Regions from separate parts of the Paraburkholderia sp. RL17-380-BIE-A genome, predicted to be linked through region 3. Evidence: predicted binding sites of a transcription regulator. Region 3 holds the regulator's gene; each other region holds the start of a gene.
The links. Region 3 encodes HrcA, which represses chaperone genes, less so after heat shock. Its sites were predicted from a motif close to TTAGCACTCNNNNNNNNNGAGTGCTAA; they were not measured.

Region 1: groES (co-chaperone GroES) is a predicted target of HrcA. The motif match lies at 2,088-2,114, and genes of this name have one in related genera.
Region 2: P0D68_RS19015 (co-chaperone GroES) is a predicted target of HrcA. The motif match lies at 2,286-2,312, and genes of this name have one in related genera.

Annotation. Positions count from the first base shown of each region.
Region 1 covers NZ_JARESQ010000017.1:10,002-14,208, forward strand. The annotation lists gene groL (chaperonin GroEL) at 30-1,670, opposite strand; gene groES (co-chaperone GroES) at 1,725-2,015, opposite strand; gene P0D68_RS25890 (DUF4148 domain-containing protein) at 2,454-2,762, shown strand; gene P0D68_RS25895 (NRAMP family divalent metal transporter) at 2,876-4,207, opposite strand, start outside.
Region 2 covers NZ_JARESQ010000010.1:211,942-216,148, reverse strand. The annotation lists gene groL (chaperonin GroEL) at 313-1,953, opposite strand; gene P0D68_RS19015 (co-chaperone GroES) at 1,972-2,262, opposite strand; gene P0D68_RS19010 (acyl-CoA dehydrogenase family protein) at 2,553-3,770, shown strand; gene P0D68_RS19005 (DUF3088 domain-containing protein) at 3,812-4,156, shown strand.
Region 3 covers NZ_JARESQ010000017.1:143,141-147,347, forward strand. The annotation lists gene P0D68_RS26470 (RNA-binding S4 domain-containing protein) at 243-650, opposite strand; gene hemH (ferrochelatase) at 659-1,729, opposite strand; gene hrcA (heat-inducible transcriptional repressor HrcA) at 1,909-2,928, opposite strand; gene P0D68_RS26485 (NAD kinase) at 3,262-4,164, shown strand.

The sequences.
Region 1 (4,207 bases), 130 kb from region 3:
CGGGCCCCGAAACGAGGCCCGATCCGGAATTACATGTCCATGCCCATGCCGCCCATGCCGCCGGGCATGCCGCCAGCCATCGGTGCATCTTCCTTCGGCAGTTCGCAAACAGCTGCGTCGGTCGTCAGCAGGAGACCTGCGACCGAAGCTGCGTTTTGCAGCGCCGTGCGCGTCACCTTCGTCGGGTCGACAACACCGGCGTCGACCAGGTCGACGTACTCGCCGGTTGCTGCGTTGTAGCCGTAGTTGCCTTGGCCAGCAGCAACTGCTGCCACCACGACGCTGGCTTCTTCGCCACCGTTCGTGACGATCTGACGCAGCGGCTCTTCCATCGCGCGCAGCACGATCTTGATACCTGCGTCCTGATCGGCGTTAGCGCCCTTCAGGCCAGCGATAGCCGTACGTGCGCGGATCAGCGCGACGCCGCCACCTGCCACGATGCCTTCTTCCACAGCTGCGCGCGTTGCGTGCAGTGCGTCTTCGACACGTGCCTTCTTTTCCTTCATTTCGACTTCGGTCGCAGCGCCGACCTTGATCACTGCAACACCGCCTGCCAGCTTGGCAACGCGCTCTTGCAGCTTTTCACGGTCGTAGTCCGACGTTGCTTCTTCGATTTGCGTGCGAACTTGCTTCACACGTGCTTCGATGTTCGCAGCTTCGCCAGCGCCGTCGATGATCGTGGTGTTTTCCTTGCCCACTTCGATACGCTTCGCCTGGCCCAGTTCAGCCAGCGTTGCCTTTTCGAGCGTCAGGCCGGTTTCTTCAGCGATGACTTGACCGCCGGTCAGGATCGCGATGTCTTCCAGCATGGCCTTACGACGATCGCCGAAGCCCGGAGCCTTGACAGCAACCGTCTTCAGGATGCCGCGGATGTTGTTCACAACCAGCGTTGCCAGTGCTTCGCCTTCGACGTCTTCTGCGATGATCAGCAGCGGACGGCCAGCCTTAGCGACTTGTTCCAGGACCGGCAGCAGATCACGGATGTTCGACACCTTCTTGTCGTGCAGCAGCACGAACGGGTTCTCCAACACGGCGACTTGCTTGTCCGGGTTGTTGATGAAGTACGGCGACAGGTAGCCGCGGTCGAATTGCATGCCTTCGACAACGTCCAGCTCGTCTTGCAGCGACTTGCCGTCTTCGACGGTGATCACGCCTTCCTTGCCGACCTTGTCCATCGCTTCAGCGATACGATCGCCGATCGACGAGTCGCTGTTTGCCGAAATCGCGCCAACTTGTGCGATTTCCTTGTTGGTCGTGCACGGCTTGCTGATCTTGCGCAGCTCTTCGATTGCGGCCGTCACAGCCTTGTCGATACCGCGCTTCAGGTCCATCGGGTTCATGCCCGATGCAACGTACTTCATGCCTTCGCGGACGATCGACTGAGCCAGGACCGTTGCGGTCGTGGTGCCGTCACCTGCGTTGTCGCTGGTCTTGGAAGCCACTTCCTTGACCATTTGCGCGCCCATGTTCTGGAGCTTGTCTTTCAGTTCGATCTCTTTCGCGACCGACACACCGTCCTTGGTGACCGTCGGGCCGCCGAAGCTGCGTTCCAGCACAACGTTGCGACCCTTCGGGCCCAGCGTGACCTTCACAGCGTTCGCGAGGATGTTCACGCCTTCAACCATCTTGGCACGGGCGGAATCACCGAATACGACGTCTTTAGCTGCCATCTTCTAACTCCTTGAATTCTTTGGGATATGACCGGGAAAAGTAGCGGCTTGCGCTTACTTCTGCACCACGGCCATGATGTCTTCTTCGCGCATCACGAGCAGTTCGTTGCCGTCGACCTTGACGGTCTGGCCTGCGTACTTGCCGAACAGAACGCGGTCACCAACCTTCACGTCGAGTGCGATCTGGGCACCCTTATCGTCACGCTTGCCCGGGCCGACTGCCAGGATTTCGCCTTGATCCGGCTTTTCCGCTGCGGCTTCGGGGATCACGATGCCCGACGCAGTCTTGGTTTCTTGATCCAGACGTTTGACGATCACGCGATCATGCAAAGGACGAAGGTTCATACATACTCCTCTCTTGATTGAGACTGAAGAACGCTGAGAAAACCCGGCTGGCTGAGCCAACCGGCGATGTTGTTAGCACTCTCGTGCAGCGAGTGCTAATTATATGGACGGGTGGTGACAAATTCAAGAAGGGAGGGTGCGGAGATTCAGTTAACTTTGAACGCTGTTCGCTGAGCGTGCATTCCCAATGCACATCCGGACCGCGCCTCGACCGGCGATTTTCCGCTAAAACAGAGACTTAGGAACGAATCGTTATCACCCGTATCGCGTGAGCAGTGCAACGCAATGCCCTGAATAACTGCATTCGACCGCGCGTTACGGCGGCTTCCCCAGGGAAAGCCCTAACCAGGTCGTACGCAAAGCTCCCCGCCGACACGGCAGTCGCTTCAGCCGTTCGACGCCGCAGCATTGTGACGATTGAATGGAAGGAGACGCAACATGGAAAACCTACTGGAAAAGTGGCTGCCCCTTTCCGCGCTGGCTTTGTTGCTCGCTGGCTGCGCGGCGGGCAGCAGCCCGCAAAGCGAAGCGCATCTGAGCACATCGCAGTGCCGCGACCTGGCCGCGCTCAAGAACAACGCCCCTCCGACCGCGGAGCGAAACCGCAGCGAACTGGCTGCTCTCAGGAAAGCAGGCTACGACCCGTCACCGTGGTTCGACCCGCACTACCCGGAGGATCTACAAGCGGCACAGCGCCAGGTCGATAGCTGGTTCCAGGCGGAATGCCAGCAGGCCCCGCCCGCTTGACGGCCAGTTCATTTGAGCTTTAGTTCACCCGACGCGCTTTGACCGACCTCGCGAAGCGAAAAGTCTGCCGTTCAGGACGCTTAACGGACGTTCGCCGACGCGAAGTGGTTCGCTCACCGCAGCAGGGTCATCTGCACGACTTTAGCGATGACCAGGCAGACAGCGACAATGAGATAGCCGCGCAGCACACCCATCCAGATGCGGCTGGACAACGTCAGCCGCGGCGCCGGCAACTCGTTCAACGGTGGCATGCGCCACGTGTCACGCGACTCCTTCGGATCGCCCGACACGTCGCCGTGAGTTTCGCCATCCGCCGACTCCTGGCGAAGCTTGCGAAACCCGGTCGTGCCGGCATAGCCCGCGATCGCAAGCAGCGTGCCCCCACCAAGCACCTCAAGGATGATCTGGCCGGAGATATCTGGGTACATGACAGAAGCGGTGAGGATGATCGACAGCATCACCAGAACCCAGATGACGGCGCCCGTGAACAGGTTCAGCTTCCTCGAATTGACCCACGGACCCAGCACGGCCTTGTCGTTACACAGAAGCAGCAGGAACACCGTCGCACTGGGGAGCAACACGCCAGCAAGCGTTTGCACGGCTTCAGTCAGGAGTCCGAGCGGGCTTCCGGGAATCAGAACGAGCGCCGCAGCCAGCATGACAATGGCAAAGTACACCAGGTAGAAGCCCTTCGCGTCCGTCACGCCGCGGTGAAGCGAGTGGCGAATCTTGAACACGTCGCCGATGGCATATGCGGTCGATAGCGATACCGCCGCCGCGCCGATGATGCAGGCATCGAGCAGCGCCACGGCGAAGATGACGGCCGCCGTGCGCCCCACGTATTTGTCCAGGCCGGCGATGACGCCACCCGCGTCCGTGAAATTGCCAAACTCGGGCTTCCCGGCAAACAGCGCGGCACAGAACGAAATCATCGCCACCGCACCGATCAGCACGAACACAATGCCAATCCACAGGTCTGCTTTTTCGTACTTCATGAAACGCGGCGTGATGCGTTTGTCGACTATGTAGCTTTGCTGGAAAAACAGCTGCCACGGCGCGACGGTAGTACCGACAATGCCGATGACGAGGAGCATCGTGTCGCTCAGTTTCGAGTGGGCAGGCCAGTTGGGAATCAGGAAGTCTCGCGTCATCTGGGCAACCGGCGGGTGAACCGACACCAGCACGGGCACCAGCAAGAGACTCAGCAGGCACAGCACCAGGGCGAAGCGTTCGAAGCGCCTGAAATTGCCTGTGCTGACAGCAGCCATGGTCAGCGCCGCAGCAATGCAGACGCCCAGAACCTTGGAGACGCCGAAGAATTCGAGCACGAAGGTGATCCCGATGAACTCGGTCACGATAGTGAGCGCGTTCAGGATGAAGAGGTCGACAACGCTGAACGCGCCCCAGAATTTACCGAATCGTTCGAAGATGAGGCGCGCGTGGCC
Region 2 (4,207 bases), on a different contig from region 3:
AACATGACCGTGAGTGCGAATTGCAGACTTCTACGCTGAGTTTAGTGCATTTTGCTGCACCGCAATATTTTAGTTTGTTGTAGAAATGCTGAATTAGTATGCGGACCCGCGGCCAGCGCGGGGTGCGTGCACCAAAGCACACCAGCGCGAGTCGCACGCGGGATCGCGATGACATAGCGATGGGCATGGTTCGGCGTCTGCCATACATGTGCGAGGAAAGTGGAAAACAGATCGGGCCGGCTCGCTGGAAAGCGAGTACCGGCCCGTGTTTACCGCGCTAATTGCCTGGTGCCAGGCGGAAGCGGTGAGTCGTCAGAAATCGAGTCCCGGGGCGCCCGCGCCAGGACCGCCTGGCTGACCCGCGGCCGGCGCATCCTTCGGAGCTTCGTGAACGGTGGCGTCGGTGGTCAGCAGCAGCCCGGCTACCGAAGCCGCGTTCTGCAGCGCGGTGCGTGTGACCTTGGTCGGATCCAGCACGCCCGATTCGACCAGATCGCCATATTCGCCGGTCTGCGCGTTGTAACCGAAATTGCCCGTGCCCTCAGCGACCTTCGCAACCACCACGCTCGCTTCCTCGCCCGCATTCGTGACAATCTGGCGCAACGGTTCTTCGAGCGCGCGTAGCACGATCTTGATGCCTGCATCCTGATCGGCATTCACGCCCCTGAGCCCGCTGATCGCCTGCTTCACGCGAATCAGCGCGACGCCGCCGCCCGGCACGATGCCTTCTTCAACGGCTGCGCGCGTTGCATGCAGTGCGTCGTCGACACGGTCTTTCTTTTCCTTGACCTCGATTTCGGTTGCGCCGCCCACCTTGATCACCGCCACGCCACCCGCCAGCTTCGCGACGCGTTCCTGAAGTTTTTCGCGGTCGTAGTCGGAAGTCGCTTCCTCGATCTGCACGCGAATCTGCTTCACGCGCGCTTCGATATTCTTGCTGTCGCCCGCGCCGTCGATGACCGTGGTGTTCTCCTTGCCGACTTCGATGCGCTTGGCCTGACCCAGTTCGGCGAGCGTCGCCTTATCGAGTGTCAGGCCAGTTTCTTCAGCGATCACTTGCCCGCCGGTGAGGATCGCAATGTCTTCGAGCAGCGCCTTGCGACGATCGCCGAAGCCGGGCGCCTTCACCGCGACGGTCTTCAGAATGCCGCGAATGTTGTTGACCACCAGCGTGGCGAGCGCCTCGCCTTCCACGTCTTCCGCAATGATCAGCAGCGGGCGGCCGGCTTTCGCGACCTGTTCCAGGATCGGCAGCAGATCACGAATGTTCGACACCTTCTTGTCGTGCAGCAGCACGAACGGGTTGTCGAGTACCGCAACCTGTTTATCCTGATCGTTGATGAAATACGGCGACAGGTAGCCACGATCGAATTGCAGACCTTCCACCACGTCGAGTTCGTCGTCGAGCGACTTGCCGTCTTCCACGGTGATGACGCCTTCCTTGCCGACGCGGTCGATCGCTTCCGCGATACGCTGACCGATCGACTCTTCGCCGTTGGCCGAAATCGTCGCGACCTGCGCGATTTCCTTGCTGGTCGTGGTCGGTTTGCTGATCTTTTTCAGTTCATCGATTGCGGCGACCACGGCCTTGTCGATACCGCGCTTCAGATCCAGCGGGTTGAGGCCCGCCGCCACGTATTTCTGACCTTCGCGCACGATGGCTTGCGCGAGCACAGTCGCCGTCGTGGTGCCGTCGCCCGCCGCGTCACTGGTGCGCGAAGCGACTTCTTTGACAAGCTGCGCGCCGATATTTTGCACGCGGTCCGACAATTCGATTTCCTTCGCGACCGACACACCGTCCTTGGTGACGATCGGTGCGCCGAAGCTGCGTTCGAGCACCACATTGCGGCCTTTCGGACCCAGCGTGACCTTGACCGCATTGGCGAGAATATTGACACCTTCGACCAGCCTCGAGCGGGCGACGTCGCTGAAAATGATTTCTTTTGCTGCCATGGTTAGACGCTCCCTTCGTTATTGAGTGACGACTGCGACGACATCTTCTTCGCGCAGCACGAGCAGTTCATTACCGTCGACCTTGACCGACTGCCCGGCATATTTGCCGAACAGCACGCGCTCGCCGACTTTCAGATCGGGTTCGATGCGTTTGCCGTCGCTATCGCGCTTGCCCGGTCCGATGGCGATCACTTCGCCCTGATCGGGTTTTTCCGCGGCGCTTTCCGGAATGACAATGCCTGAAGCGGTTTTGGTTTCCTGGTCGAGACGCTTGACGATCAGGCGGTCATGCAAGGGACGTAGGCTCATGGTTCCATTTCCACGGTTGAATTCTGGCACTCGTCGTTGGTGAGTGCTGACCGGGATCGAGTATAGAAATGCGGCGCCCGTTGCTCCAATAACGGATTCATCAATCCTTATCCGCAATTCGCATTTCACAATCGCGCATATTCATAGCTTGATTCGCTGGTTTTGTGCGGAGAGCCGCGTCCCTATACTGATTCGTCACAGCGGCATGTCTTATTGGCGCGCCGGTCCATCTTCCCAACTCAAACAGTCGGATCGAATGCGATCCGTGCGCTTTTACAAGGAATCAAGGCATGCAGGTCTCTCAGGACACCACGGCGCGTGCGAGGCTCGACGCGGCACTCTCCGGGTTGCCCGCGCTGGCTCAGGCGATTGGCGAAGACGCCGCGCAACGTGAGGTGCGGCGCGAGTTGCCATTCGACGGCTTCAGGCTGTTTCGCGAATCCGGCCTGGGGGTGCTCCGTTTTCCGGTCGAGTGGGGCGGTTTGGGCGGAACGTTGGAAGACCTCTTCGAGGTGATCGCCACGTTGGGCGCGCATGAATCGAATGTCGCGCACGCACTGCGGATTCACTTCGACCAGACCGAGCAACTGCTGCTGTCGCCGCGTTCCGCCTTCAACGAGACGCAGATCGAGCGCATACGGCAAGGGGCGATCTTTGGCGGTGCGTCCACGGAACTGGGGACGGCGAGGCCGGGCGAAATCGTGACGAAGCTGGTGCGCGACGGCGAGCACTTTCGTGTGACAGGCAGAAAGTACTACTCGATCGGCACCGCGTTCGCCGACTATGCGCGGATCAACGTGCAGAACGAGAACGACGAAAAAGTGTCGATCGTGATTCCCGTGTCGCGTGAAGGATTGCAGGTACTCGACGACTGGGACGGCATGGGGCAACGCATGACGGCGAGCGGCAGCCTCGTGCTCGACAACGTGCAGGTTTTCTCTCACGAGATAGCGACACGCGGCTATACGACGCTCGCCGGCCGGCATGGCAGCGCCGTGCGACAGCTGCATCTGGTGACGGTCGCGGCGGGTATCGTGCGAAACATTCTCGCGGACGCACGGCGCTACGTGACGCAATACGGCCGGCCGGTGCTGCATAGTCCGGCGCCCTCGGCGCGCGAGGATGGGTTCGTGCAGCAGGTGGTGGGAGACCTCGCGGCGCACAGCCTCTCGATCGATGCACTGGTCGCGGCGAACGCACGCACGCTCGACCGCTCGGCGAATGCGATCCACAGCGGCGCGGCGAATGCGGAGGAGCTGGTGCTGGAAGGCGCACTGGCCACTGCCAAAACCCAGCTCGTGGTGAGCAAGCTGGCGCTTTATGCGGGCGAGCGTCTGTTCGAGATTGGCGGCGCATCGGCCACAGGCCGCGCGCACAATTTCGACCGTCATTGGCGCAATCTGCGCACCATTTTCAGTCACAACCCTCTGCTGCACAAAGCGCGCGTGATCGGCGACTACGAGTTGAACGGCGTGACTACGCATCTGACCGAAGGACGCGTGTTCTAACGGATTGCCATCCATTCACCACCTTTCGAGCATTGCACACTATGAGCCGAGATTTGCTGTTACTACTGGAGCCGGGCTTTACGGATCCGAATCATCCGGGGGAGCGTTTTATCTGCCCGGACGGAGCGCCCATTGAAGGTTTGCTGGCGAGCGATCCCGCGCGCAACGCCCACCTCGACATTCGCCGCCTGCCGTTTCCGCGTCCGCGCGCCGAGGTGATCGAGGCGCTGGACGCTGAGCACCAAAGTCTGCCGGTACTGATTCTCGGTGACGAGCAGCCCGCGCCCGCCGATGCCCGGACGTTGGGCAGCAAGCGCTTCGTGACGGACACGCGCCGCATTCTCGATCTACTCGCGCAGCGTCACGGTTTCCCCAAAGTGCATTGACGAAGCTGAAGCGGGGTGTATGCCGGGGTAAATGTCGTTGGCGTGTTTCGA
Region 3 (4,207 bases):
AAGCATCGGAAAAGACGCGTTAACCCTAATCTGACGTAATCCTTTCCGATATCTTGCAATTTCACCCGATTCGCCCGTCTTTATCCTGAACCTTCCCGAGGGGAGTACCGTGAAACTGACCTTTGCAATCTCGGTGGTCGCATTGGTTCTGATTGCGGGCACCACGACCATCTGCATGTCCGGGGCTGTCAACGATCACACTACCGAATATGGTGGCGTGCACGCGACCATGGAACAACTGTTCAATCCCCACCTGAAAGTTTGTCGATAGTGCGCCGGTCGCGCTTGGTCGGTCGGCCGTGTAATGCGGCCGCCGGCTCGCGATACGTCTTGCGCCGCTCCTGTTCGACCTGCCGCTTCAACTTACTCTCTTCGGTTTCCGCATAAAGCGTTTGCGCGACACTCGCCGGGCCGCGCACGTCGCACACGCCCAGCACCTCCACTTGCCACACGATCCGTTCGATCTCGATCTCGACCAGGTCACCGACCCGCACGTCTTTGGCCGGCTTGACGCTGGCGCCGTCAATGCGCACATGTCCTTTTTCGACGGCCGCCGCCGCGAGCGAACGCGTCTTGAAGAAGCGCGCCGCCCACAGCCATTTGTCGATGCGCAACTTGGCGCCGGCTTCGGTTGAAATCCTGTAATTCATGAGCCTGCTCAAGCTCCTGTCGTGTGCGGCACCGGTAGCGCCTGCACCGGCCAGCCCTGCAAATTCTGCGCAACGATTTCGCCCAACGCGGCAATCCACGCCTGCGAGGCGTTCAGGCAGGGAATCCGATGGAAATCCTGGCCGCCCGCGTGCAGGAATTCGTCGCGCACCTCCATGCCGATTTCCTCGATGGTTTCAAGGCAGTCGGCCGTAAAGCCCGGACAGAACAGATCAGCACGCCGCACGCCCGCCGAGCCCAGCTCCTTGAGCGTGGGTGCGGTGTACGGCTGCAGCCACTCGGCCTTGCCGAAGCGCGACTGGAACGTGATGCGGCATTCCACCGGCGTCAGTTCGAGTGCCTGCATCAGCAGCGCGCCGGTTTGCTGGCATTGCTCGTGGTATGGGTCGCCGAGATCCAGCGTGCGCTTGGGCACGCCGTGAAAGCTCAGCACCAGCTTGTCACCAGAGGCGAAATCCGGCCGGCCGTGCTGATGCCAATAGTGATGTACCTGCGCGGCGAGCGCCGCAATGTAGGCCGGATGATCGGCGTACTGGCGCACCGTGCGGATTTCCGGCTGATTGCGCATGCGCTTGAGCGCCGAAAAGGCGTCGTCGAACGCGGTGGCCGTGGTGGACGACGAATACTGCGGATACATGGGCATCAGCAGCACGCGTTCGGCGCCCGCCAGCTTGAGCTGGTTCAGCATGGCCGGAATGCCCGGCGTGCCGTAACGCATCGCGTAGTCGACGAGCACCGTGTAGTCGTTCAGTTGCAGCAGATGACGCAAGGCTTCCGTCTGCTTCTCGGTGTACACGCGCAGCGGCGAGCCTTCGGGCATCCACACTGTGGCGTATTTCTTGGCGGAGGCGCGGCCGCGGAACGGCAAAATCAACAGGCGCAAGATGATCTGCCAGAGCAGCGCCGGAATTTCGACCACCCGCGGATCGGAAAGAAACTGCGCGAGATAGCGGCGAACCGCACGCGGCGTCGGCGCGTCGGGCGTGCCGAGATTGATCAGGAGCACGGCGACGCGGTGTGATGTGGCGTTCTGTGAAGGCCGCTCGAGGTCGAAGCGCATAGGCAGCAGAAGTAACCGGTTAGGCGGAGTGGCGGTTCAAGTGGGAACCATTATAGCGGCGAGCTTCATGCACCGGTCCGCCGGACACCCCTGGCCATTCGGCCAATTGGCAAGCCGCGCGCCGTGACGCATTATTTGCGGCAGGAACCGGCGCGGCGAGGAGTCGAAAAGAAAGCTATTTACTGTTGGCTGAGCGTGAGGGAAAGCAGGCGCGCGGTAATGTCCACAATCGGAATCACGCGGTTGTAGGCCATGCGGGTCGGTCCGATCACGCCCAAGGTGCCGACAATCTTGCCGTTCACCTCGTAAGGCGCGGTGACCACGCTCATTTCCTCGATCGGCACGAGATTCGACTCGCCGCCAATGAAAATCTGCACGCCCGCCGCGTGACTCGACACGTCGAGCAATTGAAGGAGACTGGTCTTTTGGTCGAACACATCGAACAGCTTGCGCAAGCGCGCCATATCCGACGAGAGGTCGGCCACTTCGAGCAGGTTACGCTCGCCGGAAATCAGCACGGTCTCGCCCGTGTCGGCTTCGTCGGTGCTGGCCGTGACGGCGGCGTGCATCAGCGTGGTCATGTCGCCGCGCAGTTCGTCGATTTCTTCGCGCAGGCGGCGGCGCACGTCGTCGAACGAGAGGCCCGCGAAGTGCGCGTTGATGTAGTTGGAGGCTTCGACCAGTTGCGACGGCGAGAAATCGCGCTGGGTCGCCATGATGCGGTTCTGCACATCGCCTTCCGGCGTGACGATGATCAGCAGAATGCGTTTGTCGGACAAACGCATGAACTCGATCTGCTTGAACACGTGGCTGCGCCGCGGCGTGAGCACCACGCCGGCGAACTGCGACAGGTTGGACAGCACACTCGCCGCGGCAGCAACGACTTTCTGCGGCTCGCCTGCCTTCAGCGTGGTCTTGACGGTACGCATCACGGCTTCTTCGTCCGCGGCGGACTCCACCGTCAACATGGTGTCCACGAACAGGCGGTAGCCGCGCGGCGTGGGAATGCGGCCCGCGGAAGTGTGCGGGCTGATCACGAGCCCCAAGTCCTCGAGGTCGGACATGACGTTGCGGATGGTGGCGGGGCTCAGTTCGAGGCCCGAATAGCGCGACAACGTGCGCGAGCCGACCGGCTGACCTTCGGCGATGTAGCGCTCGATCAGCGTTTTGAGGAGGGTTTGTGCGCGAGGATCTAGCATGACGGAAAATTTTAGCTCAATGGCACGACTACCGCGAGCGCTAGGGGCGCCCATCCCTGACGAACGCGCCACCGCTTGCCGCTGCGGCACGTTGCCTTCGGTCCGGCACATCATTGGCCGGCGTTCAGTCCGGCGCGTTGCGGAGCACCTTGCGGGCCGCCTTCCGGGCGGCCCGGCTGGCGGCACCCCGCCGCACTTTAGCCGGCGCGCATGTCATCAAGGCTTCACCATTCTAACGATAATCGCGAGAGGCGCTGGCGGCCCGCGCGCGCCGGCCCGTCACCGGGTCTGTCTACGGTTCTTTTCAGGCCCTACCTATGGTGTAATGCCGGCATGCAAGTGACCAGCCAGTTCAAGACCGTCGCGCTCGTCGGGCGCAACAATACGCCGGGTATCGCCGAGCCGTTGACCGCGCTCGCCTTGTGCATCGCGAAGCGCGGCTTCGAGGTCGTGTTCGAAGCCGACACCGCCGCCGAGATCGGCGTCACCGACTACCCGGCGCTGCGTCCCGCCGAGATCGGCGCGCGCGCCGACGTGGCCGTGGTGCTGGGCGGCGACGGCACGATGCTCGGTATCGGCCGACAGCTCGCGCCGTATCGCACGCCCTTGATCGGCATCAACCATGGGCGGCTCGGCTTCATTACCGACATTCCGATCTCCGACATGCGCGAGATCGTGCCGCAAATGCTGTCCGGCAATTTCGAGCGCGAAGAACGGGTGCTGCTCGAAGCGCGCATCATGCGCGACGGCAACCCGATCTATCACGCACTGGCCTTCAACGACGTAGTGGTCAACCGCAGCGGCTTCTCGGGCATGGCGGAACTGCATGTCTCGGTGGACGGCCGCTTCATGTACAACCAGCGCTCGGACGGCCTGATCGTGGCCACGCCCACCGGCTCGACCGCTTACGCGCTGTCGTCGCAAGGGCCGATTCTGCATCCGCAGTTGCAGGGCATCGTGCTGGTGCCGATCGCGCCGCACGCGCTGTCGAACCGTCCGATCGTGCTGCCGGACGATTCCAAGGTGAGCATCCAGATCGTCTCGGGCCGCGAAGTGAACGTCAATTTCGACATGCAGTCGTTCACCTCGCTCGAACTGAGCGACACGATCGAAGTGCGCCGCTCGCGTCATACGGTGCCGATGCTGCATCCGGTCGGCTACAGCTACTTCGCCACGCTGCGCAAGAAGCTGCACTGGAACGAATACCCGTCGCACGAAGAAGACCCCAAGCCCTGAGCGGCAAGGACACCCGGAACGCGAACGCCGCCGCTGCCGAACC